DNA from 2 places in the Brevibacillus sp. NPDC003359 genome. Region 2 is predicted to be linked to the other one. Evidence: predicted binding sites of a transcription regulator. Region 2 holds the regulator's gene; the other holds the start of a gene.
What was found. Region 2 encodes CtsR, which represses protease genes until heat stress. Its sites were predicted from a motif close to ATGGTCAATAAAGGTCAAACA; they were not measured.
Positions count from the first base shown of each region.

Region 1 (16,061 bases), on a different contig from region 2:
GGACCTGGTTTTGATTGATATTCCTCCGATCCTGACAGAAGTGAATGACGATCTCTTGATTGAGGCACTGTTCGTTCCGAACCTGAACATCACACTGGAACAGGCTGATTTTGGAAAAGTGGATGAGCACGACTTTTCACGGGCGATTTTGCAGCTTATAGAAAAATACGGGGATTCCATCCCACAAGGCTCAGCGTGCACGATCAGCGGAGACGAGGGGCTAGACCAGGTGGGAGAAATGTTCCGCAAATTATCCGCGTTTGACAGAAGAGAACGCTTTACTGCTTATGTCCAAGCGCTAGGCAAAATATCAGGAGAACAGATGCCAGTAGAAATGGCAGAGGGCTTGTGCAAGGTGTTTGGTCAGAGCTTTAAAGCAGCTCGTTATACTCCTTTGCTTTATATGGGAGACATTCGCTTCCTGTTGGCTAGCGAGCCGTTTCAATTTTTGCCAAGCACAAGCGAAGAGACCATCGCTTTTTGGCAGGATACATGCATTGGAGAACTGGAAGTGACAGAAATCGCCGGCAACCACTACAGTTGCATGGTAGGAGAGAATACGGTTAAGCTGGCGGAGCTGTTGGCAGTACCGCTTGACACTAAATAATTTCAAAAATCAAGTCAGCGGTAGACATGGACGACTAAATAGTGTCCGTAATCTACCGCTGTCCCTTTTTCTACAAAATAGAAGCCCTCATTTGTTCATCACGTGGATATGAACCCCCATTCTTAAAAAATCTGTCTATTTCGTCAACAATCAAAACTACACGGTATCCGACAACACAGTTGCTTTCCCTATCGTTGTAGATGGAAAGACGAAGAAAACAGCGTTTCGTGCTGCGATGACTAGCCGAGATAGGAAACGGTTAAGCAAAGGAAAATCTGGATTGATGCGTATCATTGAAAAGTCAGGGAAATGGTACGCTCAAATTTCGGTAGAAGTGTCTACAAGTGTAACAAACACTGAAAACATGATGGGGATTGACCACGGTCTGAAAGTTCCTGCTGTTGCTGTAACTTCTACAGGTAAAACCCGATTCTTCGGAAAGGGCAGACAGAACAAGTACATACGAAGAAAGTACCAACAACGCAGACGAAAACTAGGTAAACTCAAAAAGTTGACTGCCATTCGTAAGTTAGCCAATAAAGAGCAAAGTTGGATGAAAGATCAAAATCATAAGATTAGTCGCCAAATTATCCATACAGCCATTCAAGAAGGTGTGTCAATCATCAAGCTTGAACGACTAGAGAATATTCGCAAGACGGCAAGAACAAGCCGTAAAAACGCAAAGAATCTGCATAGTTGGACTTTCTATCAGCTTCAACAATTCATCTCCTACAAAGCAAACCTTGTCGGCATAAAGGTTGTCGAGGTGAATCCTGCCTACACTTCTCAATTTTGTCCTGCCTGTGGGGAGAAGAACAAAGCGAGAGACAGAAAGTACGAGTGTTTATGCGGATTCAACGCGCATCGTGATCGGGTTGGAGCGATTAATATCATGAATCAACCTGTGGCAGATGGTAACAGTCTGTCAGCCTAAGATGCTATAGGCACTGTCTTAGGATGGGCTGATGAGACAGCCCTGAACTTGAGGGAACTACGGTTAGCAGAAATGCACGACCGACTACCACCCAAGAATCCCACTGATATCAAAGGTATCAGCTTGTGGCTTTAGCCGTGGGAGTCTCAACTCCGGATGATAGAAGATTTGTTCATTATATCCAATAGAAGGGCCGCGCTCCAAGTCTTAGGGACAATCTTGAGAAATACGTTGACTTCTCGGATGAAAAGCACTATTTTGTAACCGACCGAATCATCATGTTCGAGATTAGCTAGGAGGGCTCGTCGTGAAAATCGCAGTAGTAGGAAGCATCAATATGGATCTCGTAACCCATGTACATCATTTGCCCAAAGCAGGAGAAACGATCGCAAGTCATCACTTCGAACTGATTCCGGGTGGAAAAGGAGCGAATCAGGCAGTAGCGGCTTCTCGCCTGGGTGCGCATGTCTCCATGATCGGGATGGTAGGAGAGGATGAAAACGGCCAGATTATGCTGGGAGGGCTTGCGGATGCGCAGGTTCACATAGAGGGGATCAAACGCTCGGGTACGACAGGCATGGCTTTTATCAATGTAAGTGATGACGGGGAAAACAACATTGTGCTCGTACCGGGAGCGAATGCGCTCGTCAGCACCGAGCATATTGCAGACAATCTGTCCATTTTAAAGGAAAGCGACGTCGTATTGCTCCAACTGGAAATCCCGATGCCCGTCGTGGAACATACAGTCATAGAAGCTGCTCGACTCGGCAAACTGGTCATTTTAAATCCGGCACCCGCACGCGAGCTATCCAGTGAGCTGTTAACCCATGTACATACCTTAACCCCAAATGAAACAGAGCTTTCCATTCTCACGGGAATGCCTGTAACCACGATAGAGGAAGTGCAGGCCGCAGCCAAAAAGCTTTTGTCAGGAGGTCCAAAGCGCGTCATCGTGACATTGGGGGAAAAGGGCGCTCTCTTAGTAACCGCTCATGAGACGACCCATATCCCAGCTTTCCGCGTAGAGCCAGTGGATACAACTGCGGCGGGAGATTCCTTTACGGCAGCTTTTGCGGTCGGGATCACGCAAGGAATGACAGAAACCGAAGCGGCCACTTTCGCCAGCAAAGTAGCAGCGATTGTCGTTACAAGGAACGGTGCTCAACCATCTTTGCCTACTTTGGATGAAGTACAAGCATACTCTTTTTCATAAAGGAGAGTTTGTCTGGTGTAGAACATATGCCAGTTGCAAATAATCAATGATCAAGCCTATTTTGAAAGACGATTTTCAAAATAGGCTCTTTCTATATTTGTGGTTTACATTTGCAGACATTTCATTTATTGACCGTATGGTACAAAATGTGTATGATTTCCATAACAGTTGGAAACGAAAGGAGGATTCCGTTGAGCAAACGCGGCAGACCTCGTGATTTTGATTACACTTCCATCGTAGATGTGGCCATGAAAACGTTTTGGTCAAAAGGCTTCAATGGTTGTTCTACGCATGACTTATGCAGTGATACTGGACTAGGTAAAGGCAGCTTGTACAATACGTTTGGCAGTAAACAGGAGCTTTATCTAGCAGTGGTGGAACACTATCACGAAACTGGGATTCGTGAACAGCGGGCATTGTTAGAAAGTCCGGGTTCCGTGAAAGAACGGTTGCAAAATTTTTTAGTTTGGGCATTGGTGGAAGACTTTGAATCAACGAACCCAAAGGGGTGTTTGCTGATCAATGCGGGATTGGAACGGGCTAAAGACGATCCCAAGATTGAAGAAATAGTCTCCAGACATGTTGAACTTCTGAAGCAAACCATAGAGAAAGTGATGGAGGAAGGCTTGCGAACGGGTGAAATCTCCAAAAAACGATCTGCTGTGGATTTGGCAAGCCTATTTTTAAGCAGTTACTACGGCTTCCGTGTGTTGAATACATCCATACAAAATCGGTCATTGGCTGAACAAATCATGAACGGCACCATGGAATCTATCTTCGGCGCGTAATGCGCTATTTTTTTGCATAATTTTTGTACCAATCGTTACAAAAATGAGTAAGGAGTGTTTCCTCATGCCATCGATGATTTATTTGTTAGCGGTAGCGATTTTTGCGATGACGACCTCTGAATTTATGGTGGCAGGTATGATGAATGAGCTTGCCGATGATTTTGGCGTGTCGATTCCCTCCATCGGGTATTTCATTACGGCGTATGCAGGTGCAATGGTGATAGGAGGCCCGATACTAACAGCAACTCTCCTGCACATTCGCCGAAAACAAGCACTGCTCTCTTTGGTTGCCGTCTTCTTCCTTGGTCAGTCGTTAGGAGCCATGGCTTGGGATTACGAGTCGATGATGCTTGCGCGTATCATCACCGGTATTGCTTCATCCGCAGCATTTGGCGTCTCTGTCAGCATTTCAGCCAGCTTGGTACCTCCTCATTCAAGGGGAAAGGCAGCTTCGATTGTTCTTGCAGGCTTAATGGTTGCTACTGTCGTTGGACTTCCTCTGACCACCGTGATTGCCCAATCTTTTGGCTGGAGGGTGAGCTTTTGGGCTGTTGCCGTTCTCGTGTTGCTATCAGGAATCTTAATTCAAGGGTTGCTCCCTTCCTCTGCACAAAAAGACCAGGTAAACGTAAAAGAGGAGCTTGCCAGTTTTCAAAATCCGCACCTGTGGACCGCGTATGCAACGAGCATGTTGATCATTGGCGGTACGTTCGCTGCGTTTAGTTATTTTACTCCTATTCTTACGGCTGTATCGGCATTTTCGGATACGAGCATCCCATATTTGCTCGCCTTTTACGGTATCACGACCGTGATTGGAAATATCGTAATTGGCAGGCTGGCTGATCGTTTTGCCATGCGAATACTTGTAACGGGATTAAGCATACTCCTAGCGGCATTGGTTCTGTTTGCCGTAGGTGCCGAGAATAGATGGATGGCAGTACTGTCCATTGTTCTAATTGGGTTGACGGGTGTAGCGATGAATCCGGCCATGATTGCACGAGTCATGAATGCCGCAGGTAGTGGGACGATGGTAAACACTGTGCATACTTCCTTTATTACATTGGGTGTTGCCATTGGTTCTTCCTTAGGTGGAATCGGGATCAGCAGGGGATATGGGCTTGTATCACCGTTGTGGGTAGGTGCTTGCTTAGCTGTTTTAGGGTTACTTTCAATCGTTCCCTATCTGCAAAAGAGCAAAGTGTAAAAACCATACAATCCCTCTTGAAAGTCAAAGAAGGTCAAACTATAATAAAACCAGCGAAGGTCAGGAAAGGTCAAAGATCTTCTGGATTCCAAAACAACGCTTTTGGGGGGATTGAATATGCATTGTGAAATCTGCAAACAACGAGAAGCAACTGTGACTGTTCATATACGTGTACAAAATCAGCAACAAAAATACGATCTGTGCCAGGATTGCAAAACAAAGCTGACCAACAAAATGGGAGTGGGCATGGGCTTTAGTCCTTTCTCCTCCTTCTCTGGACTGGATGAGTTCCTGCAAGGCTTTGCCCAAGGCCGGGTGAATCTAGGCAAATCTTCCGGCCAACCGCAGCCACAAGCACCAGAGCGCGGTAGAGGCATCCTCGATGAGTTGGGCCGTAATCTAAATGATGCGGCGCGTGCCGGGCTGATTGACCCTGTGATTGGACGCGAACAGGAAATTGAGCGCGTTATTGAGATTTTGAACCGACGCAACAAGAACAATCCGGTTCTGATTGGGGAACCAGGGGTTGGGAAGACGGCGATTGCGGAGGGCCTCGCCCTGCGTATTACGGAAGGGCAAGTGCCGACCAAGCTGAAAAACAAACAGGTGTACATTTTAGATGTCGCTTCTCTGGTTGCAGGGACGGGAATTCGCGGACAGTTCGAGGAAAAAATGAAGCATGTGATTGCCGAGCTACAAAAACGCAAAAACGTCATCCTGTTCGTGGATGAGATTCATCTCTTGGTAGGTGCAGGCTCTGCGGAAGGATCAATGGATGCCGGAAACATTCTGAAGCCCGTACTGGCTCGCGGCGAGTTGCAGTTGATTGGGGCAACTACGTTAAAAGAGTATCGCGTCATTGAAAAAGACGCTGCTCTGGAGCGCCGCCTGCAGCCAGTAATGGTCAAAGAACCAACCGTAGACCAAGCCATTGAGATTTTAAAAGGCTTGCGCCCGAAATACGAAGCATTCCACCAAGTCGCTTACTCAGATGATGTCATTCGTGCCTGCGTGGAATACTCCCATCGTTACATTCAGGATCGCTTCTTGCCTGATAAGGCGATAGATCTCTTGGATGAAGTGGGCTCGCGCTTGAACCTGCGATCCTCCGCTGTAGATACGGCAGACTTGCATGAGCGGCTGGCGCAAATCAATCAGGAGAAAAAGGAAGCGACAGAGCAAGAGGCATATGAAAAGGCAGCTCGTTTGCGAGACGAAGAAGCGGGCATTTTGGAAAAGCTGGATCAGATTGAGGGCAAGAAGCAGCGCGTTCAGGTTGACGTCACAGACATCCAGGCATTGATCGAGCAAAAGACTGGGATTCCTGTTACGAAGCTGCAAAGTGATGAGCAGATGAAAATGAAAAACCTGGCCGCTCATTTGGAAGCAAAAGTCATTGGTCAATCGGAGGCGGTCACACAAGTAGCGAAGGCGATTCGCCGCAGTCGTGCAGGCCTGAAACCGAAAAACAGACCAATTGCATCCTTCCTGTTCGTCGGTCCGACTGGTGTCGGGAAAACGGAGCTGTCCAAAGCACTGGCAGAGGAGCTGTTTGGTACCCGTGATTCCATGATTCGTCTGGATATGAGCGAGTACATGGAGAAGCACTCGGTGTCCAAATTGATTGGCTCTCCTCCGGGTTACGTCGGTCACGAAGAAGCAGGTCAGCTGACAGAGCGTGTACGCCGCAACCCATACAGCATTATTTTGTTGGATGAGATCGAAAAAGCCCACCCGGACGTCATGCACATGTTCCTGCAAATTCTCGAGGATGGTCGTCTGACAGACAGTCAGGGCCGCACAGTGAATTTTAAGGAGACCGTCATTATTGCGACGAGCAATGCGGGTGTGAGCGAGCGTAAGATTTCTGTAGGCTTTGGAGCAAAAGCGCCTGAACCTGCCACCGTGCTGGACTCCCTCGGTGCGTACTTTAAGCCGGAGTTCTTGAACCGCTTCGACTCGATCATTTCCTTTGCTCATCTGGAAAAACAGGATTTGGTCAAAATCGTCGATCTGCTGCTGCAAGATGTCATGGGCAATCTGAAGGAACAAGGAATGGAGATCAGTGTGACAGATGCCACAAAAGAAAAGCTGGCTGAGTTGGGTTACAACCCTTCCTTCGGGGCGCGTCCATTGCGCCGCGTGATTCAGCAATACGTCGAGGATGGCATTGCGGATCTGGTAATGGAAGAGGACAATGTGACAGCGATGCTGCTTGATGTAGAAGATGATGTGATTCGTGTGAAAAAAGGATTAAAGTCGTAAAAAAAGAAACCCCAATGTGGGGTTTCTTCGCTTTTTATTATCGACTTTATTTATTCAATACTTTCTCATTGATGCCATTGCTGACGCCAGTACTTTCCATTTTCAGCTGGCGGCGCTTGGTGACGATTTTCTTCACCCATAACCCGACCAAGATGAGCGGTACCACGATGAGAAAGATATAGAGAGAAACGTTATGGACCATATTTTCCGCCACTTTGCCGTAAAAATAAAACAATAATCCGACTGCGTAAAATTTGACTGCCCGTCCAATTGCCGCATACCCAAGCAATTTCCACAACGGGAAGTTCAAGCAACCCGACATGATTGTAAATACTTTAAACGGAATCGGTGTAAACGAACCGATGAAGATCGCGACCTCGCCCTTCTTTTGAAACATCGCTGTGGCCGCATCAATCCATTCTTTCTTGAGGATTTTGTACAGAACGGATTTGCCTAGTACTTTCCCGATAAAATAACCGACGGGTGTCCCTAAGAGACAAGCGATGTAGCCTACCGTTGCAATCCACAATGCCTGTGAAGGATCAACGAGGCTGAGAGGCACTTGAAGAAAGAAGGCCGGGACGGGAAAGATGACTGCGTCGGCAAAAGAATGGATAAACATTCCCCAAATGCCGTATTCCATTAAGAAATCTAAAATGTTCTGAAACATCTATTTCTCCTTTGTCATTCTATCGTTAACTGCCAGTCATCCATTCAATCAAGTCGGAATGTATCAGGTCTGCTGGAGTGGTGAGCGCAGCGCATTTTGACACGAGCCGCACGTTGGCCTCTTCAAACACCGATGCGATAAATTGCGAACAAAAATAGGCGTTTTTGCGCTTTATCGGAATATTCAGCATCACGCCGAGTAAGCCCAACAAATTACATGTGTATAGATGCGATTCTACTTCAAACTGGCCGACTATGGAACGAATTTTTTTGAATTGGGATTCACTTACTGTAACAATGATATACCGCAATCGTTGCATTTTGAAACAATTTACCCTGTATCTCTTCTTTTACAAAACCTCCAATGAATGGATTGCGCGTGTGGGTAAATCATGTTCCTGTATCTGGTAATACGATGTAGATCGTCCTCGGGTTACTCAACAATCATTCACATCCGCCTGGGTTTTTGGATCCACTCAATAAGTTCTATTATCGAGATTTATTGGTTGTCCAAAAACGCACCCTCGCCGGATTTTATCTACGACTTTAGGCGGATAGGTTAGCGGTGCATGCGGCGTAGTACATCTATCAGCACATGAATCCCTTGCTCAATCACTGCTTCCTTAGCATAGGATACATTCAGCTTCAAAATATTTTCTTGCCGAAAGCCCTCCAAGTAATTTTTGTCGGTAGCATCCACGAGGATCGAGCGTTTTTTTAGCTGGCTGATAACGGCAGGGAGCGAGATGGAATCTTTCAAAACAATGTGAGTATGAATCCCCGGATACGCAAGGGGGTGAAAGGTAAACAGTCTGTTTTCATTCTCCGCAAAATAGTTCAAGGACGCCATCAAGAGGTTGGATCGCTGGCGATAGGAACTGCGTATTTTTTGCTTATGACGCTCGAACATCCCGCTTTTTAAGTATATCTCCAACGCTGCCTGAGATAGCATGGAGCTGTCGATATCCGAAAGTCTTTTGTGCTGATTGAAGGAATCCTTTAGTGCGTCAGGTAAAACGGCTACACCCAAACGCAGTCCAGGAAAAATAATTTTGGAATAGCTTTTCAAATAAATGGTGCGAGAGAAGCGATCATAGGCAAAGAGGGGATCGGCTTTGCTGTCATGCTCAAGGTCTGCCATGTAATCGTCTTCTACGATATAGACGTCGTACTGTTGGGCAAGCTCCACAATGCGCTGCTTGTCCCCTCGGCTGTACGTTGTACCGAGAGGGCTGTGATAGCGAGGCATCGTATAGAAAAACTTGATCTCTCCCGTTCGAAAAATCACTTCCAGCTCTTCTAAATCGATTCCCTGGGCAGTTCGTCTGATCCCGACAACGGGATGCTTGCGTACTTGCAAATTTTCAATGAAAAGGTGGTAGCTAGGCTGCTCAATTAGAATCGTTTCTTTGCCATTTGGAAAAGGAAGACTACACAGCAAGGATAGAGCTTGTTGGACACCGGAGGTAATGAAAATAGTACTCGGGTCGGTAAAAACCTGATGATTCCCAAGGTGCTTAGCGATGACCGCGATGAGCGACGGCAAGCCTTGGGTGGTTCCGTATATGAAAAGATCGTTCTTGTAAGTTTCAATCGCTTTATTGATGCAGTGTTGAAAGTCGACATAAGGAAAGAGGTCAGGATCGGGAGCAGAGGTCGCAAAATCGATCATCGATGTATCTGCAGCTTGTATCTTCCTTTGTTTTTTCACGACGTAGTAGCCGCTTCGGTCGACCGAGTAGATGAGGTGACGTTTTTCTAGTTCGTCTAAGGTGCGGATAACGGTGCTCTTGCTGCATTGGTAACGAGAGGCGAGCTCCCGAATGGAGGGAAGGCGGTCTCCGTCTCGATAAGAGAGGCTTTCAATCAACGCTTCGAGTTCATTTTGAAGTTGCAAATATTTGTGCATCCGGCAACATTCCCTTTTCACCGATTTTGTATCGGTACAGTTACTCCTTTTTTGCATTGTAGCACGATTGGTCCGCCATTACTATTAACCTAAGACGGCCGTCTGTAAAAAGTCCCCAGTAGGAGAGATACATACGATGAAAGACCAACAGAAAGCAATTCTCGCGGCATTACTGAATGCAGGGATTACTGGCTTGTCGTTTTTGTTTCTGAAAATGGCACTCGCTGTAACCAATCCGGTCGATACGTTGGCACACCGTTTCACCGTAGCATTTATCGCTGCATCCATCCCGCTCGTGTTTGGGTGGATCAAGCTGTCCATCAAACCAAAAGACATGCTCACGATTATACCGCTCGCCATGCTGTATCCCATTCTGTTCTTTACCCTTCAGGCGTTTGGACTGGTGCATACTACTTCGTCTGAAGCGGGGATTATTCAAGCAACCGTTCCGATTTTTACCATGATCATGGCGGCATTCTTTTTGGGGGAGTCTTCTACATGGCTGCAAAAGCTGTCCACGCTTTTATCCGTAGGAGGTGTCGTCTACATTTTTGTGATGAAGGGGCTGGGTGTAAGCTCAGGCTCAGGGAGCAGTATCGGGACTATTCTCATCCTGTTATCCGCGTTTTCTTTGGCGGGGTATAGTGTTCTGGCGAGGAAAATGACAAAGTCCTTTCATTATATAGACATGACATATATGGTGGCGTTGCTCGGATTTTTGTTTTTTAACGGTTGGTCAGTTATTCGCCACAGTACAGAGGGGACCCTATCGACGTATTTTGCTCCTTTCGCCAGCTCGGCGTTTATCATCTCGATTGTATTTTTGGGGATACTGTCCTCGCTCATGACGTCTTTTATGACCAACTTTGCCTTGTCCAAGATGGAAGCATCCAAACTCAGCGTGTTTAACAATTTGTCTACACTGGTTACCATCGTGGCAGGCGTCCTCTTTTTGCAAGAAAAGCTGGCTTACTACCATCTCATTGGCGCGGTGATGATTATTCTCGGGGTGATTGGGACGAATTTCCTAGGAGCAAAATCGAAGAATCAGAATCGCAAGCCCCAACCGAAATCCACGTCTGTGTAAGAAAATAAATAAGGATACGCAACAGAGCGAATGTTTATTCATCGGCTCTGTTTGTTTTTGTGGAGGAATCGCTCATCCTTGCTGGTCGCAAAAAAATCATTCCAGACTTGGTGAAACTGTTTACAAATCGTATCATACACGATATAGTTACCTAGATTGTGAGTATAATGACATATGGTGAGATGACGGAATGAAAAAAATTATACATCTGGATTCGATTGAAAAGAGATTTGCAGATACTGTCGTCGTCCCCTCTTTTTCTCTCTCCATTGAAGAAGGGGAGTTTTTGACGTTACTCGGCCCCAGTGGCTGTGGGAAAACGACACTGCTTCGAATGATTGCTGGCTTTGAGCAGCCAACGACTGGGGAAATTTTCCTAGACGAAAAACCACTCAGCCATGTGCCGCCGTATCAGCGGGATATGAACATGGTGTTCCAGCAATATGCTTTGTTTCCACACATGACAGTGGAGCAAAACATCCTGTTTGGTTTGAAAATGAAAAAAGTGAACGCAGCTGAACAACAAAAGCGTTTGGAGGAAGTACTTCAGTACGTCCAACTGACAGAACTGCGGAAGCGCACGCCAAAGCAACTGTCTGGCGGACAACAGCAACGCGTAGCAATCGCACGGGCGATTATTAACAACCCACGCGTTCTGCTTCTGGATGAGCCTCTAGGTGCTTTGGACTATCAATTGCGAAAAAGCTTGCAGCTCGAACTGAAAAACTTGCAGAAAAACTTAGGGATCACGTTCATTTACGTCACCCATGACCAGGAAGAAGCGATGGCGATGTCTGATCGAATTGCGGTCATGAACAAGGGACGCATTGAACAGATTGCTTCTCCAGCAGAGATTTACAACTCCCCGCAAACCTTGTTTGTGGCTACCTTTATTGGGGAAAACAACATTTTCCGGGAAAACGGAACGAATGCAGCGGTACGTCCGGAAAAGATCAAGTTGTACCCGGTTGATTCCGACAAGGACAAGCATAAGAAGCTGGGCACCATTGCTGACGCAGTGTTCCTCGGCAATTTGCGCAAGGTATTTATTCGCCTCGAGGGGCAGGATATGACCGTAATGGCACACCAGTACGCAGGTGATGGTCTGGACTGGCAGGTGGGAGATCAAGTGGCCATTGGCTGGGCACAGACGGACGAGGTGATTCTTCCTTGTTAAACAAGAAGCCGGTAAAACTGCTCGCGCTTCCCGCCCTTTTGTGGATGGGTGCGCTTTTCGTCCTGCCTATGCTTATGATCGCCATTTTGTCTTTCCTCAAAAGAGGCACGTACGGGCAAGTTGTCTATGAGTTTACGCTGAACAATTACATCCGTATTTTCGATCCGCTGTATGGCCAAATTTTTTGGGACACGCTGGTCGTAGCGGTTTTAACTACCGTATTTTCGATCTTGTGCGGCTATCCGTTAGCGTATTACATTTCACGACTGGAAAAATCGTCTCAGCAAATATGGCTTTTGCTCGTGATGATTCCGTTCTGGATCAACTTTTTGGTCCGTTCCTATGCGTGGGTAATCATCTTGCGTTCGCAAGGCGTAATCAATACGTTTCTGCAATCGCTGGGGATTATTTCGGAACCGCTACCGCTTCTGTACAATTCGGGTTCTGTGCTGCTCGGGATGGTGTACACACTCATGCCTTTCATGGTGTTGCCGATTTATGTATCGCTGGAGCAGATGGATCGTCGTAAGCTGGAAGCAGCGTATGATTTGGGCGCAACACCTTGGAAAGCTTTTTGGCACGTGACTCTGCCGATGACCAAGACAGGTGTCGTCACTGGGTCGATCCTCGTATTTGTTTCTTCCATCGGGATGTTCGTCGTTCCGGATGTCATGGGAGGAGCGAAATCGGCTCTGATTGGAAACGTCATTCAAAATCAATTCTTGTCTGCACGTGACTGGCCGTTCGGTTCTGCCTTGTCTATCGTGCTGATGCTATTATCCATGTTGTTGATTCTTCTTTATTTCCGCGCTACCAAAGCGAGTGAGACAAAGGAGGGATCAGCATGAAAACATTACGTCGAAACGCATTATCTGGATACTCGTGGCTGATGCTGGTCTTTTTGTATCTGCCAATTTTGATCCTTGTCCTTTATTCGTTCAATGATTCACGGATCAATGCTACGTGGACTGGTTTTACGTGGAAGTGGTACGTTTCTTTGTTTGAAAACAGGCAGGTCATGCAAGCGCTGATGAACAGCCTCACGATTGGCGTTATTAGCAGTGTGATTGCAACGGTTTTGGGTACGGCTGCTGCACTGGCGGTCAAGCACTATTCCCTGCGTTGGAGCAACATCTTCAATGGGCTAATGTACTTGCCGATCGTCATCCCCGAGATCATGATGGGGTTGGCTTTGCTCGTATTGTTCAGTCAGGTGCATATGGAGCTGGGGAAAGTGACCCTAATTCTGGCGCACGTTACGTTTAGCATGCCATATGTGATGGTCATTATCTCTGGACGTTTGGCTGATATGGGCAAAGATTTGGAAGAAGCGTCTCAAGATTTGGGAGCAACTCCATGGGAGACATTGCGCTATGTGACGTTGCCTCTGATCATGCCAGGGATTATCGCAGGCTTCTTGATGTCGTTTACCCTGTCGCTTGACGATTTCATTATTTCGTTCTTTGTAGCTGGTCCGAATTCGACCACATTGCCGCTCTACATTTATGGTTTGGTAAAACGAGGCGTCTCGCCAGAAGTGAACGCACTCTCGACACTTTTGATCGTGAGTACGGTGTTGTTGGTTGTGGTAGCAGAGATATTCCGCCGCAAAGACTCGAAAAATAATCAATCCATCTTTTAGATCCATCTTGGTGTTTTCATAAAAGCAATCCCATAACTGATTTGGAGGTTGAGAGGAAAAAATGAAACGTTTCAAGTCCTTGATGATCGGCGCTTTGACCGCCGTACTCGCGGTGACCGCTGTAGGGTGCTCATCGTCATCTGAGCAAGAGCAACAGGTATTGAATATTTATAGTTGGGCAGACAACTTCGACCCAGACGTCATCAAAGATTTTGAGCAAAAATTCAACGTCAAGGTTAACTATGATGTATACGGCAGCAACGAAGAAATGCTGGCAAAAGTTCAAGCAGGTGCATCCGGCTACGATCTGATTCAACCTTCCGACTACATGGTAGGCACTATGATTCAACTGGGCCTCCTGGAAGAGTTGAACAAAGCCAACATCCCGAATATGGGCAATATCGTGTCTACGTTCAAGACACCTCCTTATGACAAAGAAAACAAGTATTCACTCGTATATACATGGGGAATTACCGGTATCGCTTACAACAAGAAATATGTAAAAGAAACCCCGACAAGCTGGAACGATCTGTGGAATGAAGCTTACAAGGGCCGTGTCATCATGCTGAACGACCCGCGTGAGGTTATGGGAATGGCACTGATCAAGAATGGCTTCTCCAATAGCACGACGAACAAAGAGGAACTGGAAAAGTCCTTTGCTGATTTGAAAAAGGTAGTACCGAATGTTGTTGCCTTTGATACAGACAACATCAAGCAAAAGATGATTGCTGAGGAAGCGTGGATTGGAACGGTTTGGTCCGGTGACGCTGCTTTCATTCACGCACAAAATCCAGATGTGGAGTACGTCATTCCAAAAGAGGGCGCAACGATCTGGGCAGATACGCTGGCAATTCCAAAAGGCGCTAAGAACAAGGAAGTGGCTGAGAAGTTCATCAACTACTTGATGGACCCAGAGGTTAGTGTGAAAAACTACGAGTCCATTGGCTACAGCAACCCGAACGAAAAAGCATACCCGCTGCACAGTGAAGAATACCGTTCCAACAAAATGGTCTTCTTGGATACAGCAGACATTGCCCGTGCGGAGTGGTTGGTTGATGTAGGAGAAACTTTGCAGCAATACGACCGCTACTGGACTGAGATGAAGAGCGGTAGATAAATAGTGGTGAACGAACCGAGATGGAGTATTTCCGTCTCGGTTTTTTTGTGTTTATTTTGTCTGGGAGCTTACTCTTCGGCTTGAAAGGGGAATAGAGAGAGGGCATTGGTAAAATAATAAGGGGACACCATATATTGGGGTACACATAAGATGACAACCAACATGATTTCTGAATCCATTAGCGAGACGCGAGAAAGATTATGGGATCACATGCGAAATCCGCGATTGGTGTTTCGTAACCTTTCTTGTGGAACCAATAGCTTGTTGCTAGCCTACCTCCCCTATCTAGTTGATACGGTCATTCTCCAGCAGGTGTTGCTTCCCTATTTCGAAAGGTTACCTGACGAAAAGATCGTTCCTGATACGATTTTGGGAAATGTTCCTGTTGGTCATGTCACCCAAACCACGGATTACAGACAAATCAGCGATTATCTCGTGAGGGGATGGATTTACCTTCAAATAGAAGGAACGGCGTGCGGGATTCTTCTCTACGTAGCAAGAATACCGAGTCGTTCTTTGGGAGAGGCTCAGGTCGAAACCCAAATTTTCGGTCCCCAGGTTTCTTTTACGGAAGCCTTGGAAACCAACTTAGGGGTTCTACAGGGATATCTGTCGACTGATTTGCTTACCAACGTATCCATTACGATTGGGAAACGTAGCATGACGAATGTGGAAATATGTTACATGGAGGAACTGGCTGCTCCTGAAAATGTTCAAACCGTCATTCAGCGTATAAGCGATCTAGATATAGACGGCGTGATTGACAGCGGAAAATTGGTTCAACTGATTGATGACAATACGTTCTCTATTTTTCCGCAGCTAATCCTAACAGAACGACCTGATCATGTAAGTGAAGCCCTGCTGGAAGGAAAGGTTGTTGTGTTTGTGGAGGGGAGCCCGTTTGCTATCGTCGGTCCCAGTTCCTTCGTTGACTTTTTCAAGTCCAATGAAGATCTCTATGTCCGGTGGCAAATGGCTTCCTTCATCCGATTGTTACGTTTCTCGGCCCTTTTTGTCTCTTTGTTTTTTACAGCTACTTATGTGGCTGCACTTACGTTTCATTATGAAATGATTCCATCTGCTCTCCTTGTATCGCTAGTAAAGTCTCGTTCCAAGGTGCCTTTTCCCCCATTGTTTGAAGCTTTGCTGCTTGAGATGATTATTGAATTCTTGCGGGAGGCTGGAGCAAGACTTCCTTTCAAAGTTGGGCAAACGATTGGGATCGTAGGCGGTATCGTAATTGGACAGGCAGCCGTTGCAGCGGGTTTTACCAGTAACATTTTGATCATGATTGTGGCACTCAGTGCATTAGCTTCGTTTACTTTTCCTTCCTACATGATGAGTACGGCAGTACGCATCCTCCGCTTTCCGATTATCCTGTTAGCTGGAATTTGGGGAGGTTTTGGTATTATGCTTGGCGCGTCTTTTCTATTGATACACATCCTACGT
Region 1 is NZ_JBIAOR010000003.1:158,862-174,922, forward strand. Features, by position in the region: gene ACFYU8_RS12450 (amino acid adenylation domain-containing protein) at 1-607, shown strand, start outside; gene ACFYU8_RS12455 (RNA-guided endonuclease TnpB family protein) at 726-1,541, shown strand; gene rbsK (ribokinase) at 1,849-2,754, shown strand; gene ACFYU8_RS12465 (TetR/AcrR family transcriptional regulator) at 2,946-3,542, shown strand; gene ACFYU8_RS12470 (MFS transporter) at 3,607-4,746, shown strand; gene ACFYU8_RS12475 (ATP-dependent Clp protease ATP-binding subunit) at 4,864-7,011, shown strand; gene ACFYU8_RS12480 (YqaA family protein) at 7,058-7,681, opposite strand; gene ACFYU8_RS12485 (hypothetical protein) at 7,707-8,000, opposite strand; gene ACFYU8_RS12490 (aminotransferase-like domain-containing protein) at 8,240-9,589, opposite strand; gene ACFYU8_RS12495 (DMT family transporter) at 9,726-10,676, shown strand; gene ACFYU8_RS12500 (ABC transporter ATP-binding protein) at 10,867-11,853, shown strand; gene ACFYU8_RS12505 (ABC transporter permease) at 11,898-12,701, shown strand; gene ACFYU8_RS12510 (ABC transporter permease) at 12,698-13,495, shown strand; gene ACFYU8_RS12515 (ABC transporter substrate-binding protein) at 13,557-14,612, shown strand; gene ACFYU8_RS12520 (spore germination protein) at 14,763-16,061, shown strand, end outside.
Region 1: a site for CtsR is predicted at 4,803-4,823, ahead of ACFYU8_RS12475 (ATP-dependent Clp protease ATP-binding subunit). Genes of this name have one in related genera too.

Region 2 (16,061 bases):
CGGGCCATGCAAGAAAGCTTGGCCGAGAATGGTTGCACATCAATGATCATCGATACGTTGGAATATATTAGCCCCACCTTTCACAAGATTTTGTTGGAAAGCTATATGAATCTGTTAAGGCTGTCACCCAAGATGTGGGGCAGAATTTACCATAATACAGAAAAAACCCGTTTCTTCGATATGAATGTGCTAATGAATAAGTTATTGGCAAACAAACTAAAAAAGCTGATCAACAGTGTACAGCCTGATGCCTTTATTGCTACGCATCCGTTTGCAAGCTGTATGCTCTCCGTACTGAAAGGGAGAAATGATTGGAAGGAACCAATCTATACGATCATTACCGACTATACAATCCATCCTTCTTGGATTAATCACCATATCAATTATTACTTCATCGGCCATGAACAACTGTATTATCTGTTAGACGTTTATCGACAGGATCATCAAAAATTCATTCCGATGGGCATTCCCATCATGAAAAAATTCAGCTTGCCATTAGAACACGATTTGATTCGGCAAAAGCTTGGCCTCGCTCCTGGACAAAAGAGCATTATTCTGTCAGGGGGCGGATTGGGTCTCGGCTCGATGGAAAAGGTATTAGATGGGCTAGAAGAGATTAACCTTCCTCTGAAAACCTTTGTGTTAACAGGGACAAACGACAAGCTGTACAAAAAAGTTATAAATCGTACGTATCGCCATGAGGTCGTACCGCTAAAATTCATCAATAACTTCCACGAATACTTGGAAACGGCTGATTTAATTGTCACCAAATCAGGCGGGCTCACATCAGCTGAGGTAATGAGTAAACGAGTACCCATGATTATTTACAACCCTCTGCCTGGACAGGAAGAGAGGAACAGCCACTTTTTGCTCAATAATGGATGTGCTGTACACGCGAATCTGTCTGAGCAGTTGATTTACTTTATCGATGAACTATTGCATAGCCCGTCAAAGGTGGATTATATGCGTAGAATGGGACAAAAAATCTCGAAGCCAGATGCAGCACAACGAATTACCGAGTTTATCATGGATGATATGAAGATGTTGCCTGGAGAATTAGAATAGCTGCCTAGCCAGACAAAACGGAGGAACCTATGACTGTACCATTCGCCATACTATTTGATATGGATGGCACGTTACTGCAAACAGAAAAACTGTCGACCCCGGCATTTATTCGAACGTTTGATCAGCTTCGTCAAAAAGGGCTATGGCAAGGGGAGACCCCTGACGAAGGTGAACTGATCAATGTACTGGGAATGACGATCGAGCAGATCTGGGACAAATTGTTGCCGGGCGCGAGTGAGGAAGCAATTCGCTCAGCAGACGCCTTCTTGCTAGACAATGAAATCCAGTTACTCAAAGAAAGAGTGACTGACCTATATCCGGATGTAAAATCAACCTTGGAAAAGCTGCGTGAAAAAGGATTTGCTTTGTTTGTAGCAAGCAATGGGCAGGAAGAGTACATCGATGCCATTTGTCAGGAATACGAGTTAAAGCCGCTGATGACCGACCTGTACTCCGCTGGCCGTTTCCGTACGCATTCCAAAAATGACCTGGTTGCAAAATTGTTGTCTGATTACAAAATCGGGCAGGCCGTCATGGTAGGAGATCGTCACTCCGACGTGGAAGCAGGCAAGATAAACGGCTTATTTACCATTGGATGCGACTTTGGTTTTGCCAAACCAGGCGAGCTTGATGGTGCAGATGTCATCATCACCAGCTTCTCTCAGCTACTGAATCATGTGCCAGCAATCGACACCAATACACAATAACAAACATAAACCATTCCTCAGGGAGTGGTTTTTTTGTTGATCATGTCCAAGTTTCAAGCGACCTTCTTTTGCCCACACTAGAATGTGTAAGGGACACTTGCGGGCACGCACTAAACCCATTATAATTAACGTCAAAGATAGTCAAAGTCAATAGGTAACCATAGAAAACAACACAGAGGAATAGGAGGCGATGACTTGCGTAACATCTCGGACATCATTGAACATCACTTAAAAAGCATCATTACAAACAGTCCCAATGGATCGATCGAGATTCAGCGTAGTGAGCTTGCCGACCATTTTCAATGTGTGCCGTCTCAGATCAATTACGTCATCAATACGCGCTTTACCGTTCAAAAAGGATACAGTGTAGAGAGTAAGCGCGGGGGCGGCGGGTATATTCGCATACGCAAGGTGCAGATTGTAAGCAAAGCACGCTTGCAGGAATTGCTAACAGAAGAACTGATTGGTGAGAGCATCACTCAGAGCGTGGGAAATGCGATCGTAGAAAGACTATTGGAGGAAGGATTAGTCAACATCAGGGAAGCCACCTTGATGAAAATCGCTACCTCGCGAAACGTATTAACGCTAGAAGCTGAATTGCGGGATCGTTTGCGGGCAAATATTTTAAAGCAGATGATCGCAGCAATCCTGTTGAAGTAAAAGGAGGTATGATGGAATGAACTGTGAGGAATGCGGAAAACGACCGGCGACACTTCATTTGACGAAAATCGTCAATGGCGAAAAAACCGAATACCATATTTGCGAGCAGTGTGCTCATGAAAAAGGGGACGTCTTTACCGGCTTTCACAACTTCAGCATCAACAATCTCCTGTCAGGACTTTTAAAATTTGATCCCATGCAAAAGAATGGACGCGAAACGGCATCTAATAAGCCGCTTCAATGCGAAACATGTGGACTCACATATGCTCAATTCAGTAAAAGCGGCCGATTTGGCTGTAGTGATTGCTACACTTTTTTGGGTGATCGACTGGACCCACTTTTCCGCCGGATTCATGGAAACACACAGCATAGTGGAAAAGTACCAGAGCGAACCGGTGGCAAATTGAAGATCCGCAAAGAGCTGGAGCAACTAAAGCAAGCGTTGCAAAGTCATGTCGCCAGTGAAGAGTTCGAGAAGGCAGCAGAAATGCGTGATCGAATTCGAGCATTGGAACAAAAAATGGCCCAATCGTAGCAAGGGAGGTTAGCTGGTTATGTCCCAGAAGCAGTTTATGCAAAACCCGTGGAGCAATTGGATGAAAGGAGAAGGTCCTGATTCCGACATTGTCATTAGTACACGGCTGCGTATCGCCCGTAACCTACGCCAGCACCCTTTTCCGTTATTGGCAACGGACTCGCAGGGCGAGGAAGTCGTCAGAAAGGTAACAGAAGTAAGCGATTCGGAAGCCATGCGCAAAAAGCTTAAGCTTCAGGTCATCCATATGGACCAAATAAACCCGTTAGAAAAACGCGTGCTCGTAGAAAAGCATCTGATTAGCCCTCATCTGGCAGAGGAATCTCGCAAAGGTGCCGTATTGCTTCGTGAAGATGAGTCCGTCAGCATTATGGTTAATGAAGAAGACCATATTCGAATACAGGTACTATTACCCGGGTTTCGTTTGAACGAGGCATGGGAATTAGGTACGAAGATAGACGACATATTTGAGAAAAACTTGAATTATGCGTTCGACGAAACAAGAGGTTATCTTACAAGCTGCCCAACTAATGTGGGGACGGGAATTCGTGCATCTGTGATGTTGCACTTGCCCGCTCTGGTGATGACGCAGCAGATCAGCAGAATTTTACAGGCAATTAATCAAGTTGGTCTAGTTGTTAGAGGAATTTATGGAGAGGGCAGCGAAGCTCTAGGGAATCTTTTTCAGTTATCTAATCAGGTCACGCTGGGGTTGTCTGAGTCGGATATCCTTTCCAATCTCTACGGTGTAGCCAGACAGATTATTGAGCAAGAACGTGTGGCACGTACTTATTTGCTGGAGCATACCCGGGTTTCTTTGGAGGATCGGATTTTTCGGTCGTATGGTATCCTGATGTACGCCCGCACGGTAGAGTCCAAGGAAGCGGCTCAACGCCTGTCTGATGTACGTCTGGGGATTGATCTAGGGATCATTCCAAATGTATCTCCGCTGGTCTTAAACGAGCTGTTGGTCACGACACAGCCAGGTTTTTTACAACACCACGCTGGACAAAAGCTCACTCCGGACCAACGAGATGAAAGAAGGGCAAGGCTAATCCGAGAACGTCTGCGCGTAGTCGAATCACAAGAGTAATCGTAATGGTATCACGCAATTGTTAACCATATAGAGAAAAAACACGGTTATACGGAGGTGTACGATATGATGTTTGGACGTTTTACAGAACGAGCACAAAAAGTACTGGCGCTTGCCCTGGAAGAGGCGGTTCGTCTCGGACACAAAGATATTGGGACAGAGCATGTGCTGCTGGGACTTATTCGAGAAGGCGAAGGGATTGCGGCGAAGGCACTGCAATCACTTGGGCTTGGCCTCGATAAAATCCAGAGTGAAGTGGAGTCGTTAATCGGGCGAGGAACAGAGCAGTCCGGTAGTAATTACACACCAAACTATACACCTCGCGCCAAAAAGGTTATTGAACTATCGATGGACGAAGCCCGCAAGCTGGGTCATACCTATGTGGGGACTGAACATATTTTGCTTGGCTTGATCCGTGAAGGAGAAGGCATTGCTGCGAGAATCATGAACAATCTGGGCGTTAGCCTGAACAAGGCACGTCAGCAGGTGCTCCAGCTTCTTGGTAGCTCGGAAATGATGGCATCTCATCAACCGTCTGGAGGGAATCCAGCGGCGAATACGCCGACATTGGACGGTTTGGCTCGGGATCTGACTGCGATCGCTCGTGATGGCGGGCTGGACCCGGTCATCGGTCGTCAAAAAGAAATCGAACGTGTGATCCAAGTACTTAGCAGACGCACCAAGAACAACCCTGTTTTAATCGGGGAGCCTGGCGTAGGGAAAACAGCTATCGCAGAAGGTCTTGCTCAAAAAATCGTGAACAACGAAATTCCGGAGACGCTTCGTGATAAGCGCGTCATGACACTCGATATGGGAACCGTTGTTGCGGGAACCAAGTATCGGGGTGAGTTCGAAGATCGTTTGAAAAAAATCATGGACGAAATTCGCCAAGCAGGAAACATCATCCTGTTTATTGATGAGCTGCACACCTTGATTGGTGCAGGCGGAGCAGAAGGCGCAATTGATGCCTCCAACATTTTGAAGCCTGCTCTGGCACGTGGCGAGCTACAGTGCGTAGGTGCCACTACGCTGGATGAATATCGCAAGTACATCGAAAAAGACGCGGCACTAGAGCGTCGTTTCCAACCGATTCGGGTTGATGAACCGACAGCGGAAGATGCCATTCGTATCCTGCATGGCCTTCGTGATCGTTACGAAGCCCACCATCGAGTCAAAATTACCGATGAAGCAATTGAGCAGGCAGTAAAACTGTCTGACCGCTATATTACGGAGCGCTTCCTGCCTGACAAGGCCATCGACTTGGTCGATGAGGCGGCTTCCAAAGTTCGCTTGCAATCCTTTACAGTTCCGCCAAACCTCAAAGAGTTGGAGGCACGTCTGGAAGAGGTGCGCAAGGAAAAAGATGCTGCAGTGCAATCTCAAGAATTCGAGGAAGCAGCAGCACTTCGTGATCAGGAGCAAAAACTGCGCGAAGAACTGGATAAAACGAAAAAAGACTGGAAAGAGCGCCAAGGCCAGCTGAACATGGAGGTTACGCCAGAAGACATCGCGCAAGTAGTGGCGAGTTGGACGGGTATTCCAGTGTTGAAGTTGAAGGAAGAGGAAACAGAGCGCTTGCTGAAGATGGAAGAGATTTTGCACGATCGTGTCATTGGTCAGGATGAAGCAGTCAAATCCATCTCGCGTGCAATCCGCCGTGCCCGTGCTGGTCTTAAAGACCCAAAACGCCCGATCGGCTCGTTTATCTTCCTGGGACCTACTGGTGTGGGTAAAACCGAATTGGCTCGTGCCGTGGCAGAGACGCTTTTCGGCGACGAGGATGCAATGATTCGTGTAGATATGTCCGAGTACATGGAGAAGCATTCCACCGCTCGTCTGGTAGGGGCCCCTCCTGGCTACGTGGGCTTTGACGAAGGCGGTCAGCTGACCGAAAAAGTGCGTCGCAAGCCTTACTCTGTCATTTTGCTGGACGAAATCGAGAAAGCCCACCCAGACGTATTTAACATCTTGCTACAAGTGCTGGATGATGGTCGTCTGACAGACTCCAAGGGCCGTACCGTTGATTTCCGCAATACGGTTGTCATCATGACTTCCAATGTCGGAGCCAACATGATCAAGAAAAATACGACGCTCGGCTTCACGACCAACGATTCGGAAAGAAAGTATCAGGATATGAAGGACAAAGTCATGGATGAGCTGAAAAAGAGCTTCCGTCCTGAGTTCTTGAACCGTATCGACGAAGTCATTGTGTTCCACTCTTTGGAGCAAGAGCACATCGAACAAATCGTATCTCTCATGACAGACGATCTGCGTAAACGTTTGAAAGAGCAAGACATTGATTTCCAATTGACCGAGGAAGCCAAGAAAGTATTGGCAAAAGAAGGCTTTGATCCTGCCTATGGGGCGCGTCCTCTGCGTCGTGCTATCCAGCGCCACATCGAGGATAATTTGTCCGAGGAATTGCTCAAGGGCACGATCAGTAAAGGCGATACCGTCAATATCGAGGCTGAAGAAGGCAAGCTGGTTGTCAAGCGCCTTGAAAAAACGAAATCGTAAGCTGGTTGAAACGTAATAGAATGCCTCCTGATTCGGGAGGTATTCTTTTTTTGGGTGCGTAATTATGATAAAAGTAGAGAAAGAAATCGAAGTGAGGGTGCGATAATGTCAAAGTATAAAACGAAATACGCGTGTCAAGAATGTGGCTATGAATCGCCAAAATGGATGGGAAAATGCCCGGGGTGTAGCAGCTGGAACACCTTGGTAGAGGAAGTGACGGTAAAAAATGCACATCGTCACGAGGGGATGAGCGGCGGCCAGCGCCAATCTGCAATTCCATTGACCCAGGTTGCCAGTGAAGAAGAGCCGCGCATGGATACGACGATCGGAGAATTGAATCGTGTTCTCGGTGGAGGACTTATTCCGGGTTCACTTATTTTGGTCGGGGGTGACCCCGGAATCGGAAAATCGACATTGCTTTTGCAGACATCTTTTGCCTTAGCTCATCAAGGGGCAAAGGTTCTCTATGTATCTGGAGAGGAGTCGGCAAAACAAATCAAAATTCGCGCGGATCGACTCCATTTGCAAACGCCGCCGATGTTTGTATTGGCAGAAAATGATTTGGATTTGATCGAACAGCATATTAATCAAGTAGACCCGGATGTACTCATTATTGACTCGATCCAGACAGTGTTTCACCCGACGATCCAATCAGCTGCGGGAAGTGTCGCACAAGTGCGGGAGGCGACAGCCCAATTGATGCGGATTGCAAAAGGGAAAGGAATTGGCACCTTCATTGTCGGTCACGTAACCAAAGAAGGCTCCATCGCTGGTCCGCGTATGCTTGAGCACATGGTGGATGCTGTTCTCTATTTTGAAGGGGAGCGACACAATACGTTTCGAATTTTGCGCGCCGTCAAAAACCGTTTTGGTTCGACAAACGAAATCGGTATTTTCGAGATGAAAGATCGCGGTTTGGAGGAAGTGGCGAATCCATCCGAGATATTTTTGGCAGAGCGTCCATTTGGTGTTGCGGGTTCGACAGTCGTAGCCAGTATGGAGGGCACACGTCCCGTTTTGGTTGAGCTGCAAGCTCTTGTTGCCCCGACTAGCTTTGTAACCCCACGGAGAACGGCAACAGGGGTCGATCATCAGCGTGTGGCGATGATCATGGCAGTGCTGGAAAAGCGCATGGGCATGATGCTGCAAAATCAGGATGCTTATGTAAACGTAGCAGGTGGGGTTAGATTAGATGAGCCAGCGGTTGATTTGGCCATTGCCATAAGCATTGCAAGCAGTTTCCGTGACCATGCTACCAATCCGCATGATGTCGTTATCGGAGAAATTGGCTTGACTGGTGAGGTGCGCGGTGTCTCCCGGATTGAGCAACGAGTACGAGAAGCACATAAGTTAGGCTTTAAGCGTGTCATCATACCGGAGAAAAACATCCGTGGTCTGGATGCGCCAGCAGATATTCAAGTAATTGGTGTGAGCAATATCGCCGATGCGTTGAACGAGGTGATAAGGAGGTAGGAGTGGGCATGCAGGGGAACATCAAAAGAACTCCGCAATTCGGTGATGTGCTTCGTCTCGTCGCACCCGGCACACAGCTTCGTGAAGGGTTAGAAAATGTTTTACGGGCCAAAACCGGGGGCTTGATCGTCATTGGATGCGGTCCGGAGATGAAGTCGATTGTCGATGGCGGTTTTTCCATCAATTGTGAGTTTTCTCCTGCCCATTTGTATGAATTAGCGAAGATGGATGGGGCGATTATAGTAAGTGAAGACGCAAAACGTATCCTGTACGCGAATACGCAAATCTTCCCACCCTCCTCAATCCCCACGAGCGAGACGGGGACACGGCATCGTACAGCGCAACGGACGGCCATGCAAACGAATCATTTGGTCATTGCGATCTCTCAGCGTCGCAATGTGATCACGCTGTACCAGGGGAATTTCCGGTATGTCTTAAGCGAAATCAGCGTCATTTTGGCCAAAGCGAATCAGGCTGTATCTACCCTTGAGAAATACAAGGCCGTGATGGAGCAAACTTTGACGAATCTCGGTGCGTTAGAATTCGAGGAGCTCGTTACTTTACACGAGGTTGCCTCGGTTTTGCAACGGATTGAGATGGTGTTACGTATTAAGACAGAGGTCTCCAAGTACATATGTGAGCTAGGGGTAGAAGGAAGGCTCGTCAGTATGCAATTGGAGGAACTGGTTTCAAACATTGAGGAAGAGGCCCATATGCTTATTCGGGACTACTCCCGAGATCCATCCTATTCACCTAATCTTGTGCTCCGGGACATGAAAAAATTGAACTCGGAGGAAATGCTCGAGCTCCCTTCTTTTTTGCGAACGCTGGGGTATTCCTCCCATGCTAGTATGCTGGATGAATCTGTTTCCCCTAGAGGTTATCGGATCCTGTATAAGATCCGGCGTCTGCCCGTCACGATCATCTCGAATCTGGTAGAGCATTTTCATCATTTGCCGCGAATCATGATGGCAACGATTCAGGAATTAGACGAAGTTGAAGGCATTGGTGAGGTTCGCGCGAGAGCAATTAAAGAGGGGCTGAAACGGATTCAAGAACAAGTGTTCATTGACAGACACATTTAAAGTAGAATAGGATAAAGGCATTATTTGTATTCAACATTTGCCTAAGGACTTGCATAAAAACAAGGTCGACAGGATAACCTGCTCCTTACGCAAAAGAAATCAGGAGGTAGTCTATGTTCGTGAAATCGTTACCGAACATACTAACCGTAAGCAACTTGTTTCTGGGAGTTTTAGCAATTATTCTTGCGTTTCGAGGCGATCAATACGTCGAATATGCAGCGATCACAGTGATCATTGGTATGCTGGCAGACGGGCTGGATGGACGTGTAGCTCGTATGCTGAATGCCCAAAGCGAATTCGGGAAGGAATTGGATTCCCTTTCTGACGTTATTACCTTTGGGATTGCGCCAGCGTTCATCATGTATGTTGTCGTCTTGCAACACTTTGATTTGCTTGGGATTCTCATTACAGCCATTTTTCCGATCTGTGGTGCGCTGCGTTTGGCGCGTTTTAACGTACAGGCCGGGGTTCCGGGGTATTTTATCGGTTTGCCGATTACGGCAGCGGGAGGCGTATTGGCTACACTCGCACTCTATCACCAAGTGTTCACTCCGGTATTGCTTGCCGTAAGTATGTTGCTGCTTGCCTTTTTGATGGTATCAAAGGTCAAGTATCCTAACTTTAAAAAAGTGGGGATTCCCAAATCCGCTTACTGGATCACACCGATTATCATCGCGATTGTGGTTGTTGTAGCGATTAAGTATCCGCAACAATTTCCAAAAATTGTATTTTTACCACTCGCTTTTTACGCACTGTACGGAATAAAAAAAAACGTTGACTTTCTCGTCAAAAAATTACGTAAGCGTAAAAACAAAGAGGAAGAATCAGTCCCGTTTGAATAGTTACGGCATAAAAAAACCCACACTTCAATGTGTGGGTTTTTCTTTTTTGTATGCAACTTTTTATAGGGTTCATTCGTAATACGAGTAACGGATTTTTAAGACAGATTGAAGACACCCAAAGTATTCAGTCGGTTGGATTCTTTCTGAAGCACATCTTCTAGCTTAATGTCAGTAATATTGCACAAGGCAGTGAGGTAAAAAAGGTTTTTGCCAAGCTCAGCAGTAACTACGTCGCGACAATGCTCGCACAGTGGGCCGTTAAAGTGGGTGTCCAATTGGGACTTGTTGTCCTCCAGATTCTTGTTGGAATCGTATGTCTGTTTTTTGGCAACCACTTCGACACAGCCGCATTCGGTGATGGCTTTTGTCAGTGAACGGTTAATGCGGGATGCCGTTTCCTGAACTTTGGACATGACGTCCAGTACGCTACGATGTCTGATCAAAAGCTCGGATACTTGCGTTTGAAAGTCGTCTATGTTTCGATTGTCCATCCTGGTTCACCTCTGCTTTAGGCTGTTGGTATCGTCATAATTTTCTCTCATTGCGATACTGACATTATAAGAAGGGAGTCAGCTCCCTGTCAATTTATCATCGAAGGAAACGAGTGTTCCCGGGTTGACGAGAAAATGACAACTATGTTAAAATTTTTGGCTATTTGACATGGCAAAATCTTTTTTGCTATAGTGAGGGAAAGTAAAATGAAGCATTGTAATGATTTGGAAAAAAATAGGGTTTTACTCTTAAGGTTCTGTCTATAATTAGTAAAAGGAGGTGAAGGCATGTTACGCCGAGTAGGAAAATTCATTTTTGTTTTGATTGGTGGCGGATTGGGGTTTCGATTTGGTGACGAACTGTTCTCGTTGCTTGATCCACTGTTAAACTTTGGTGTAGTAGCCGGATCGCAATATATTGGAGCTGTACTGGGTGCCATCTTGTTTTTCTTTTTAGCGAATTGGGTTGTGGATTATGTTCTGCGCATCGTTCGATGGGGTGAAGAGACGCTCGTCAAAATGCCGGTTGTCGATGTGATGTTCGGAGCGATGGGGTTGATTAGTGGTCTTATTATTGCATTCTTATTATTCCTGCCCATCAGTAAAATTCCGATTGAATTTGTAGGAGATCTTTTGCCGTTAATTGTTTCCGGGTTGCTTGGTTATTTGGGCTTCCAGGTAGGGTTTCGCAAGCGGGACGAGATTATGTCGGTATTTTCGATTGGACGTAAGGATAAGAAAAAGGAAAGCGCAACAACTGCAGCTACCTTGGAAAATAAAATTCTCGATACCAGCGTCATCATTGACGGACGCATCGCAGATATTTGCCGTACCGGCTTTCTAGAAGGTGTACTGGTCATTCCGGGATTTGTGTTAGAGGAGCTACAGCATATCGCTGATTCCTCCGATGTACTGAAAAGAAACCGCGGTCGTCGCGGTCTGGATATCTTGAACAAGATTCAAAAAGAAATGAAGGTAAAGGTTCAGATTTGGGAAGGCGATTTTGAAGAAGTATCCGAGGTGGACAGCAAGCTGATCAAGCTTGCCAAACTCATTAGCGGAAAGGTCGTAACCAACGACTTCAACCTGAACAAGGTATGTGAGCTGCAAGGTGTTGGGGTCTTGAACATCAATGATTTGGCGAATGCAGTCAAGCCTGTTGTTTTACCTGGGGAAGAAATGAACGTTCAAGTAATCAAGGATGGGAAAGAGCACGGTCAGGGTGTCGCTTATCTGGACGATGGCACGATGATTGTCGTAGAGGGCGGACGAGAATACATCGGAAACGACGTCGATGTTCTCGTAACGAGCGTGCTGCAAACTTCAGCAGGACGAATGATCTTCGCCAAACCAAAGTTGCTGGAACGAGCGTTGTAGAAAAGACAGGAGAGGGATGAATCAGTGGGTACGGGTGTCGTGATCGTTGCAGCCGGTTCGGGTAAACGAATGGGTGGACAACGAAACAAGTTGTGGTTACCGCTTGCGGGCGAGCCGATCTTGGCTCATACGGTACGTCTTTTTACTACTCATCCCGACATTGATGGAGTCGTGCTGGTGGTGAGTGAAGCAGACCACGCAGAAGTAATGGCCTGGCTCTCGGATGAAAAGCTGGAGGCTGTGGTGACGCTGGGTGGAGCGGAGCGACAAGACAGTGTGAGAAACGGCCTGGCTTCACTACCCGCAGATTGCGATTACGTACTGGTTCACGATGCTGCTCGTCCTTTCGTCACTCGCAAACAGATCAGTGACATGATCAAACAGGTGCAACAAGATCAGGCAACAATCATGGCAGTACCTGTCAAAGATACGATAAAAGTGGTGGGGGCAACTGGACTTGTAGAGTCAACCCCGGCACGGGAAAGCTTGTGGGCGGTTCAAACCCCACAAGCTTTTCGTATGTCTTTATTGCGAGAGGCACATCAGGCAGCAGAGGCAGCGGGGAAGTTAGGCACGGATGATGCGATGCTGGTTGAGTGGCTGGGTCATCCAGTAGCGATTATGGACGGAAGCTATGAGAACATTAAGATTACTACGCCAGACGATCTGTGGTTTGGTGAAGAGATATTGCGGAAACGAAAGGGAGAGTAGCTCATGCGTATTGGTCAAGGTTTTGACGTGCATCAATTAGTGGAGGGGCGTCCATGCATTATCGGAGGCGTCACCATCCCGTATGAAAAAGGCTTGCTGGGGCATTCCGACGCGGATGTTCTCCTCCATGCGGTTAGTGACGCGATTCTTGGAGCGATTGGCGAAGGGGATATTGGCCGTCATTTCCCAGATACAGATCCCGCTTTTAAAGATGCAGACAGTGTAAAGCTGCTGGAGCATGTATGGAAGTTGGTTCGGGAGCGCGGCTACCGTTTAGGAAACGTGGATGCAACGATCATTGCCCAAGCACCGAAGATGGCGCCGTACATCCCGCAAATGTGTGAAGTCATTGCGCGCGTACTGGAAGTAGACGACCTGTCGCAAGTGAATGTGAAGGCGACGACTTCGGAGAAACTCGGTTTTACAGGCAGAGGAGAAGGAATCGCTGCACAGGCAGTATGCTTGCTTGTCAAGTAGAAGGGCAAGGTGTAACATAAAGCCTTAGATACGTTTTTACTTAGGTCAAGGTTATAGCCTTTTACATTCATAAGGATGGTGCTACCAATGGCGAAAGAAATTCGCACTCGTTATGCGCCGAGTCCTACGGGGCATTTACACATCGGCGGTGCGCGAACAGCGCTCTTCAATTATCTTTTTGCAAAACATCACGGTGGTTCATTCATTGTTCGGATTGAAGATACGGACCAAACGCGCAATAAGGAAAATGCGGACGAAGAGCAGATGAAAAACCTGAAATGGCTTGGCGTAACATGGGAGGAAGGTACGGACATTGGTGGACCGTATGGACCGTACCGTCAAACAGAGCGTCTGGACATTTATCGGAAATATATCGATCAACTGCTGGCAGAAGGCAAAGCATACTACTGCTACGCGACAAAAGAAGAGCTGGATGCAGAGCGTGAAGAACAGCTCGCGCGTGGAGAAACACCACGCATTTTGGAAAAGCATCGCCATGTAACGGACGAGCAGCGTGCTCAGTACGAAGCAGAAGGGCGAGTGCCGTCCATTCACTTCCTCGTTCAGGATGATCGCGAGTATGTTGTGAACGACCTGATTCGTGGCCAGGTAACCTTCAACTCCAATGAGATGGGCGATTTCGTTATTTGCCGTCCGGATGGAATTCCTACATACAACTTCGCCGTTGTAGTGGACGACTATTTGATGAAAATTAGCCACGTCATTCGTGGTGAAGAGCATCTGTCCAACACGCCTCGTCAATTGATGATTTATGAAGCGTTTGGGTGGGAAGTGCCTGACTTTGCTCACTTGGCTTTGATCCTCAACCAAGACGGCAAAAAGATGTCCAAGCGCGACGAGAGCATTCTTCAGTTCATTGAGCAGTACCGTGACCTCGGCTTCTTGCCAGAAGCAATCGTGAACTTCCTTGTTCTTTTGGGATGGTCTCCAGGTGGCGAAGAAGAGATTTTCTTAATCGAAGATTTGATCAAGCTGTTCTCGATGGACCGCGTGAACAAGTCGCCAGCGGTGTTTGATGCAACGAAGATGAACTGGATGAACAACTTCTATTTGAAGCGCCAACCGCTGGATATGATTTCAGACATGTGTATCCCACATCTGCAAAAAGCTGGCTTCATCGAAGAGAATTTGTCTGCTGAAAAGCGCGAATGGGTTCGCAGTATCGTTGGCCTGTACCAAGAGCAGATGTCTTACTGTGCGCAAATCGTTCCGTTGGCAGCTCTTTTCTTCCTCGACGAAGTGGTGTACGATGAAGAAGCAACTCTGGTGCTAAAAGAACCGCATTTGCCGGAAGTACTTGCTTCCTTTGTGAAACACCTTTCTGCCCAGGATGCATATAATGTGGATGTTATTAAAGCGGTACTCAAAGACGTGCAAAAGGATACGGGTCACAAAGGCAAGGCGTTGTTCATGCCGGTTCGTGTAGGAGCAACTGGCCAGGCGCATGGGCGTGATTTGGCTGAGACGTTGTATCTGCTCGGACGCGACAAGGTGATTGCACGTGCAGAGCAAGTAATTGCAAACGGTCAGTAGGCGATTGTCTGCTGCATGATTTTATACAAAGGAATGCGACGATCAGGAGAAGTACAACAGTTAGCACATCTACAGAGAGGATGGATAGGTGAGAGCCATCTGATGTGCCCTGTATGGAAATGCCCCTGTGAGCAATGAGCCGAACCTATCTTTTTGAAAAGATATCAGTAGGCGACATCGGCTTCCCGCCGTTATCGGGATATGAGCGAGATTTGTTCATGACTGTTGTGAGTTCGAGTGACAGTGATGACGATCTAAGCAGAGTGGAACCACGGTAAAACCGTCTCTGTCCCTTCGTATTTGAGGGGATAGGGACGTTTTTTATTTTTTTGAAAAGGTAGTTCAAAAAGTCGTCTTTTGATCACGATGTAGTCCTGGAAGCGTATTCGACTTCGAAAGTAGCGTTCACCTTTGAAGTCCGGTGCTCATGTAGGTCTCCTACACTCCGCTCCTCCTTCTTCAGGTTCTCGCTACTTTCTCGATGCTGAAAAGACAACTTTTTGAACCCTGATATTGAGGTTGAACGTGAGCAGGTAAAATCAGGCAGGAGGTGCCACCCAAAAATGTTAGCACAGATGAGAGATGACATTCATGCTGTTTTTGAACGAGACCCGGCTGCGCGTAGTACGCTGGAAGTCGTCATGACCTATTCCGGTTTGCACGCGATATGGGGGCACCGGATTGCCCACAGGCTCTGGAAGGCCGAACTGTGTACACTCGCCCGAATTGTCTCTCAACTATCCCGCTTTTTCACGGGAATTGAGATTCACCCGGGCGCAACAATTGGCCGCGGCTTGTTCATTGACCATGGCATGGGTGTTGTGATCGGAGAGACGTGCGAAATCGGAGACAATGTAACGATTTATCAAGGGGTTACACTCGGGGGAACAGGTAAGGAAAAAGGAAAGCGTCACCCTACGATCGGCAATGATGTCATTATTGCTACGGGAGCAAAGGTGTTGGGCTCCTTCAAAATTGGCGATAATTCAAAGATAGGGGCTAGTGCCGTTGTCTTGCAGGAGGTACCGCCTAACTCGACCGTAGTAGGAATCAAGGGACGCATCGTCATCCAGGATGGCAAGCGCGTCAAAAATGATTTGGACCATGTAAACATGCCAGACCCGGTAGCGGATACGATTCGTATGATGCAAAAGGAAATTGAACAATTACGCAAAGAATTGGAGCTTTTGAGGGAGGATAAAAAGAACGATGGGCATTCAGCTGACTAACACGATGACGCGGCGAAAGGAACCGTTTCACACATTGGAGCCAGGAAAGGTAAAAATGTACGTGTGCGGCCCGACCGTGTATAACTACATCCACATTGGAAATGCGCGCCCTGCCATTGTATTTGATACACTTCGCCGTTACTTGAAATATCGTGGCTATGAAGTGACATTCGTGCAAAATATTACGGATGTAGATGACAAACTGATTCGTGTGGCGAATCAGGAAGGTGTCACTGTCAAAGAAG
Region 2 is NZ_JBIAOR010000022.1:47,329-63,389, reverse strand. Features, by position in the region: gene ACFYU8_RS29110 (MGDG synthase family glycosyltransferase) at 1-1,065, shown strand, start outside; gene ACFYU8_RS29105 (HAD hydrolase-like protein) at 1,095-1,772, shown strand; gene ACFYU8_RS29100 (CtsR family transcriptional regulator) at 1,968-2,432, shown strand; gene mcsA (protein-arginine kinase activator protein McsA) at 2,449-2,967, shown strand; gene mcsB (protein-arginine kinase McsB) at 2,987-4,060, shown strand; gene ACFYU8_RS29085 (ATP-dependent Clp protease ATP-binding subunit) at 4,127-6,577, shown strand; gene radA (DNA repair protein RadA) at 6,683-8,050, shown strand; gene disA (DNA integrity scanning diadenylate cyclase DisA) at 8,059-9,135, shown strand; gene pssA (CDP-diacylglycerol--serine O-phosphatidyltransferase) at 9,249-9,977, shown strand; gene ACFYU8_RS29065 (nucleoside triphosphate pyrophosphohydrolase family protein) at 10,073-10,468, opposite strand; gene ACFYU8_RS29060 (PIN/TRAM domain-containing protein) at 10,757-11,845, shown strand; gene ispD (2-C-methyl-D-erythritol 4-phosphate cytidylyltransferase) at 11,870-12,556, shown strand; gene ispF (2-C-methyl-D-erythritol 2,4-cyclodiphosphate synthase) at 12,560-13,033, shown strand; gene gltX (glutamate--tRNA ligase) at 13,121-14,587, shown strand; T-box leader at 14,617-14,878, shown strand; gene cysE (serine O-acetyltransferase) at 15,100-15,816, shown strand; gene cysS (cysteine--tRNA ligase) at 15,797-16,061, shown strand, end outside.